3 regions of the Roseibium salinum genome follow, and region 1 is predicted to be linked to each of the others. Evidence: riboswitches for the same ligand, from Rfam matches in the RefSeq annotation. Region 1 holds a riboswitch; each other region holds the start of a gene.

Region 1 (2,256 bases):
GATCGTCATGGTCTTCATCGTGATCATGGTCATCATCGTGGTGATGATGATGCTCGTGCCGGTCGGACATGTCGTCTTCGGCTGCGCTGCCGCGGCCGAGCAGCACTTCGATCGGCAGCGTTCCCTTTTCGGCGGAGACGATGTGAACCGCGGGACGGATGTCCGCGGCAATCTTTTCCCGAACGGCTTTCAAAGCCTCTTCGGAGACCAGGTCCGCCTTGTTCAGAACCACGAGGTCGGCGCAGCGCAGCTGGTCGTGGAAGAGTTCCTCCACCGGGCTGTCATGGTCCAGGGCGTCATCGGCGGCACGCTGAGCTGCCAGTGCCTCCTCGTCGAGCGCGATCCGGCCTTCCGCCAGAGCGGCCGCATCCAGCACCGTCACCACGCCGTCGACCGTCACCTTCTGCCTGACTGTGGGCCATGAGAATGCGCGCACCAGGGGCTGCGGCAAGGCCAGGCCGGATGTCTCGATGACGATGTGCTCGGGCGGGTTGTCGCGTGCCAGCAGCATTTCCATCGTCGGCAGGAAATCGTCGGCCACCGTGCAGCAGATGCAGCCGTTGGTAAGTTCAACGACTTCTTCCGCAGAGCAGCCCGGGTCGGCGCAGCCGTTCACCAGCGAGCCGTCAAATCCCATATCGCCGAACTCGTTGACGATCAGGGCGATGCGCTTGCCGCCGGCATTCTGCAAGAGATTGCGGATCAGGGTCGTTTTGCCCGCACCCAGAAACCCCGTGACGATGGTTGCCGGTATCTTCTGGCCGGGCTGCAAGGTGGAAGTGGTCATATTGAAATTTCCGCTTGTGTGTTGGGTTTCATGAGCAAAGGCAGGCCGGCGGCGACAAAGACCACCTGGCTGCACGCCTGTGCCATACTCTGATTAAGCCGTCCCTGAGCATCGCGGAACGACCTGGAAAGACCGTTCTCCGGCACGATCCCCATACCGATCTCATTGGAAACGAAAATGCAGGTGCCCTCAAGGCGCGGCAGTACCTGGCACAGTTGCGCCGTCTGCGCACCGACATCCTTTTCGGAAAAGGTCAGATTGGACAGCCACAGCGTCAGGCAATCCACCAGCACAACCCTGTCGGGCCGGGATTCGCGCAACAGGACGCCTTTCAGGTCGAACTGTTCCTCGATCGTGTGCCAGGCGGCACCGCGCTGGTGCCGGTGGGCCGCAATCCGGTCGGCCATCTCCGCGTCCAGGGCGGCGCCCGTTGCGACATAGACCTTCTGCAGGCCGGATTTTTCCGCCAGGGTTTCCGCGAACCGGCTTTTTCCCGACCGGGCACCGCCTAAGACCAGTGTGGCACGAGGGCCTTGTGTTTCCGTCACCTGAATTCTCCCGGCCGTCCACCCGACAGCGTGCTAAGGGGTTGCTTCCTTGACGGCCGGTCTCCTGGCTTGCGGCTCGACGCGTCCTGCACCCCTTCCCGGCCCGTCCGGCCAGTGGTTTTCGTGCAGACGCTCACCGCTCACAGTTGCGGGGGCAGCTCCGGATTTGGCCAACTGGCCGCGACCGGATTCCCGTTTCATCCGGAATTGGCCGAGGCCTTTTCCGGAACCGTCGGTTTTCTTCCTAACCGTATATCTGAGCCGATACAAGCGGGTGCCGGCAAACGCCCGGATCGGCCGGGTCTTCCGGATTTGAAGGATGCATGTGTCAGCTTTTTCTGTAGACACCCGAAATCTGTCGGTCATCGGGTGCAAGCAGACGTTTGGAACGTGCCGTTTTCCAACGCGACCGACCGGGCGACAGTCATGAAAAATATACGGTTTTCCACACGCTGGCCAAAAAGATATCGGGGCGGCGAAAAAAACGCAGCCGGGGGCTTGGCAAACAGATCAAGCCTTTGATATACGCATCTCCATCGACGGGGCGGCTCCTTGCTGGCCCCGAGCGTGGTGATCCCCAGTAGCTCAGTTGGTAGAGCAAGCGACTGTTAATCGCTGGGTCGCTGGTTCGAGTCCGGCCTGGGGAGCCATCACCACCCTCTCATTCTTCCTTTGAAATGGCTGTATTCTTCTGGTCCGATCCCCATGGCCTTCCTGTGGATTCGCACGACCCATGCCTTGTCCCGCCCGGCGCTTGGCAGGTTCGAGCACTTGCCATGCGGCTCGTCCTCCATCAAGTTCGAATTTCCCAATTCTTCGCGCGATCGGCCCGCACTGGGCAATGCATAATTTTGTCTAACTGACACAAATATTTAACTTGCCTGCGCGCCCTACTTTCAACAAAAACGACTACAAAAAGAA
Region 2 (2,256 bases), on a different contig from region 1:
CCGTCAAGGGTAATGCCGTTGCCGGCCGCAACGACAAAACCGATGCCGCCGCCAAAGATCAGTCCGATCGCAAAGAGCGCGAGGGAACGTTCCATAGAAGTACCAAATCTGCAGGTATCAAGAAAAACAGGCGGAACAGGATGCTCCGCCCGCTTGACCGTTCTGTCCCGGTCGTAGCCGTATCAGGCGGGTTGAACCGCTCCGATCCGGCCGCCCTCGCGTTGCCAGAAAAACCCGGCAAAACATCCCAGCAGCATCCAGGCCGCCATGCCGACGCCGAAGGCACGGCTGGCAAAGAGAGCGCCGATCTCGGTCGGCACCGGGCCGCTGAATGCATCCGGCTCAGGTGCCCCGATGACATGCGGCGCCAGCAGCAGCACCGCGGCTGCGCCCCATGCCAGCCAGTTTCTGCCGAAGGCGAGTAACCAGAGGCCTGCGCCGGCCGCCACGACCGTCGCCCACCACCAGATCTGCCGGGCGCCGACATCGGCGGCCGCAACGCCCGGCACTTCGGGTGCCAGCGTAAAGCCCGGTGCGAAGTGGAAGGTCACGAAACCCGCAAGACCCCAGATCAAGCCGTTGCGCGCGGTGATTTTCGCTCCGCGCATTTCCGCAATCGCCATGCCGACCAGCAGGATGAAGGCATATCCGGTGTAGGTGAGCATCGCGAAAACGACGCTGAGGCCGTCACGCATCAGGTCGAAACCACCGACATCCTGGTGAGCGCTGACCGCTGCGGTACCGAAATGAACCAGTTCGCCGGTTTCATAAAGCTCGGCGTGGAGCAGGACCGGCTGCACGAAGTAAAGCTGCAGCAGGGCCGCAATAAGCCCTGCTGCAGCGCCAGCGAACAAGCCGCTGATCAATAAACGGGAAAACATCTCAGTGGCACGGGAATCCGGTCGCGTGACGCACGTCATGCGCTGCGTCATGCAGGCCTTGCGCTTGCACGTGTCCGGTGATCGTGATGATTGCGAAGCCCAGGACGGCCGCAAAAGCAAGCGGCAGAATGCTGGAAAGCGAAAGTGATGCAGTGTTGGTTTGTGTCGTCATATTGTCCTCTTGCCGTCACACCCGACAGCCGGTTTTAAGCAATGCCTGGCAGGTCTCCTGGCTCGCGGGTCTCAGCACATCGCCTGTCCTTCCCTGCAACATCTGCAAGTGGTTTATCCGGCGTGCGCTCTCCGCATACAGTCGCGGGGGCGGCTTCGGCTCCGAGCGCCCTGCTTGGGTCCGCCCTGTCCGAATTCCCTCTTCGTTTCCCGGCACTTTGTACCGATTGGAAAACCAAGCATCGCTATAATGTCCTAATTCCGCACCGAACGAAAGCCCCCACCGGCGGAAATCATCCCGCCGCCAGGCCAAACAGCGATCGTGCCAGGGCGAGTTTGCCCTCAGCGGCACGGTCGCAGCAAGCGCGGAAGTACCCACCCGGCGAGCTGATCCTTTCGGGATCCCGCAGCGCCTTTTCGGCAACGACCGCAAGGATCGCCGCGGCCGCCTGCCGTCCCAGCCGTCCGCATGCCTCGGAATAGGCGCTCTGGCTGAGGCCGATCCCCAGCCTTATCACCTCGGCGGCAGACAGCAGCTCCGCCCAGCTTTTGAGTGACAGACCGAAATCGCTCTGGACGGTCGTACACGCGCTTTCCAGCAGAGATATCGAAACGGCGTCCAGCGCCGCGGACCGGGTGAAATCCGCCTCTCTCTGACCTTTCCGCCCGGTATTGCGGCTGATTTTGCCACACTGCCCCGCCGCTTGCTCCCTTTCAGGAGCTATTTCGGCGCCGTAGGCGTCGTCAGGTTGAGTATTGATTTCATCCGCGTGAGCGGATGTCCGATTATTTAGGCAAGAGTCTTGAGAGTTTGTATTAAATAATTGGGTGACATTCGTGTCATGCTCGCCTGTCGTATATTGATAATTATCCACATTATGGGCCTGTTTCTGGCCTTCGGTCAGCGCCTCGATCAACAGGTCATAAAGATCCTGTAGGAGCACCATCTTCTCCTGGGCTCCTTTTCCGCACGCCATGATGGACATCATCCGGTCGTGGAAGTCGGAGAGGTCCAGATCCGTGGTTGCCTCGATGATATCGATGATGGCCCTGGAGAGCTTCGTCACGGCCCGCCTGGCTTCGCGCTCCGCGTTGAGCTCCGCCTGCCACTCATCGGCAAGCCGCTTGATCTCGCGGTAGCGGACACGTGCCGGCGTGAAATCCAGGCCGTAGGCGTAGGTAATGTCGCCCGTGTCGTTGCGGT
Region 3 (2,256 bases), 700 kb from region 1:
GTCTTGCCGACGCCCATGAAGAACCCGGCATCGCTTTCTTCGTAAACCAGCACATCCTTGGCCGGGTCAGTGCCGATTTCGTGGCGGAACAGCTTCGAGGGCCGGTGATTGGCGTCGAGGCGGACGTAGAAGAGATACTTGTTGTCGGCGGAAAACACGCCGCCGCCGCCCGTGTCCTCGATCCGGTAGTCGAAGTCCTTGCCGGTGGAGGTGTCGCGGATCTGCAGCGCGTAATACTCCGAGCCCTTATCGTCGAAGGCCCAGGCAAGCAGCTTGTGGTCCGGAGAGTGACCGGCGCCGCCGAGCCTGAAATAGGCCTTGCCCTCGGCCTCCCTGTCGCCGTGAAGAAGCACCGTTTCCTCGCCGCCGTGGCGCGGCGTGCGGAAGAAGATCGGCTGCTGACCGCCGGTCTCGTATTTCAATCCGTAGGCATAGGGGCCGTCGGGGGAGGGAACGGAGCTGTCATCCTCCTTGATGCGGCCGCGCATCTCGGCAAAGAGCTGCTCCTGCAACTCCTTCGTCGGTGCCATCTGCGCCTGCTGATAGGCGTTTTCTGCCTCCAGATAGGCGCGGATGTCGGCATCGAGCACGGACGGGTCGCGCATGACCTCCTGCCAGTTCTCGGCACGGAGCCATCCGTAGTCATCCTGGCGCGAAATGCCGTGGGTCTCATGGGTGGTCGGGCGCGCTTCGGCGCGCGGGGGAAAGGCATGCTGTTTCATGGACCCGGAGGTAGGATTTTTGGGAGAAGATGGCAAGAGGACAGAGTGACACCCGCGCATAAGGTTGCGCCGCCGCCTTGTTGACACGCGGCAAAAAATCCCGCACTCAGGAAGCCATGGTTTCCGATTCCGCACTCCGGATCGGGATTAAAAGGGAACACGGTGCGGCGTAGCCAGAAGGCACCAAATCCGTGACTGCCCCCGCAACTGTGAGCGGTGAGCGAACCTGAAAGCGCCACTGGGGAAACCCCGGGAAGGATCAGGCAAGCTGCGACCCGCAAGTCAGGAGACCTGCCATTTCACCCTTAACTTCAACCCGGGCGGGGTGTCCCGGAGGAGCGAGTGACATGGCGATTCAGCCCCGATCGGCAGAATGTGGCATTCGGTTCTTTGACGCCCCGCGCAATCGCGGAGGGCGATATGAACCGGACTGCACAGAAAAACACCTTTGAAATTTCCTTCCTCCTGGCCGAGGCGAGCTGCCTTGGCGACCGCGCGGCCAGAGCCCTGGCGCCGGGCAAGCGCGGATTTGCTCTTGAAAGCAGCGTTATAGGTAATGTAATAACATTACAAATCACGGATGAAGAGGCGCGAAAGGAAACGGCATTGCAGGGCAGCAGGGGCGATTTACCGCCGGGAAGGCGGCCGGCAGCCAAAAGTGCACGCCTCGAGGGAGGCGAGCGATGAGCAGTGAGCCGCACAGGATTTTCATCTGCACTTCGTGCCGCTACAAGGGGGGCGATTGCCGTCCCGGCTTCGAGCTGATCTGCAAGCTGCAGCAGGCCCTGAGACGGGCGGCGCCGGTGACCGGCGACGACTTCGAGGTTTCCGGCACCGCCTGCATGGCCGGATGTTCGCGGCCCTGCACGATTGCCTTCAAGGCGAGCGCCAAGGCAACCTATCTGTTCGGCGATATCGATCCGGAAACGGATATCGACGATCTCGTGGCCTTTGCGCAGCTCTACCGCGAGCAGGAAGACGGCTGGTGCGTATCCGGGCAGCGGCCCGGAAAGCTGCGCGGCAGCACCCTTGCGCGCATCCCCGCGGCAATGATCGTCACCGGCGCGGACGAGACGGTGTTGTCGTGAGCGGCTCCGAGCTCGCCGTTCGCAATGCAAGCTGGAAGACAGGGCAGGGGAAATCCATTCTGCAACCCGTCAGCTTCGACCTTGCCGCAGGCCGGATCCTCGGCATTGCCGGTGCCAATGGCGCCGGCAAATCGACGCTTCTGCGGTTGCTCTATCGCTATCTGAAGCCCGGCACGGGATCTATCCTGCTGGACGGCGAGGATATCTGGCGCATGTCCGCGCGCGCCGCGGCCCGGAAGATCGCCGCTGTTCTGCAGGAGCAGCCGACCGACTTTTCGCTGAGCGTCCGGGAAATCGTCGCTCTGGGCCGCCGCCCGCATGCCGCAGGACCGGCAAGCGGCGGCAGGCGGGACGCGGAGATTGTCGAGGATGCCCTCGAGCGCATGGCGCTGTTGGGCTTCGCCAAGCGTTCCTTCGGGACGCTTTCCGGCGGCGAGCGCCAGCGC

The links. A riboswitch is a leader RNA that binds a small molecule or an ion and turns the genes downstream of it on or off. The one in region 1 is predicted to bind cobalamin.
Region 2: linked by a shared signal. The riboswitch ahead of ON753_RS03500 (CbtB domain-containing protein) and the one ahead of cobU (bifunctional adenosylcobinamide kinase/adenosylcobinamide-phosphate guanylyltransferase) in region 1 are both predicted to bind cobalamin.
Region 3: linked by a shared signal. The riboswitch ahead of ON753_RS07355 (hypothetical protein) and the one ahead of cobU (bifunctional adenosylcobinamide kinase/adenosylcobinamide-phosphate guanylyltransferase) in region 1 are both predicted to bind cobalamin.

Annotation. Positions count from the first base shown of each region.
Region 1 is NZ_JAPEVI010000003.1:1,324,273-1,326,528, forward strand. Features, by position in the region: gene cobW (cobalamin biosynthesis protein CobW) at 1-787, opposite strand, end outside; gene cobU (bifunctional adenosylcobinamide kinase/adenosylcobinamide-phosphate guanylyltransferase) at 784-1,335, opposite strand; cobalamin riboswitch at 1,373-1,584, opposite strand; tRNA gene ON753_RS10670 (tRNA-Asn) at 1,910-1,985, shown strand.
Region 2 is NZ_JAPEVI010000002.1:255,653-257,908, forward strand. Features, by position in the region: gene ON753_RS03490 (hypothetical protein) at 1-95, opposite strand, end outside; gene ON753_RS03495 (CbtA family protein) at 183-932, opposite strand; gene ON753_RS03500 (CbtB domain-containing protein) at 883-1,053, opposite strand; cobalamin riboswitch at 1,084-1,307, opposite strand; gene repC (plasmid replication protein RepC) at 1,346-2,256, opposite strand, start outside.
Region 3 is NZ_JAPEVI010000003.1:621,633-623,888, forward strand. Features, by position in the region: gene ON753_RS07350 (S9 family peptidase) at 1-722, opposite strand, end outside; cobalamin riboswitch at 823-1,035, shown strand; gene ON753_RS07355 (hypothetical protein) at 1,143-1,409, shown strand; gene ON753_RS07360 (DUF1636 domain-containing protein) at 1,406-1,810, shown strand; gene ON753_RS07365 (ABC transporter ATP-binding protein) at 1,807-2,256, shown strand, end outside.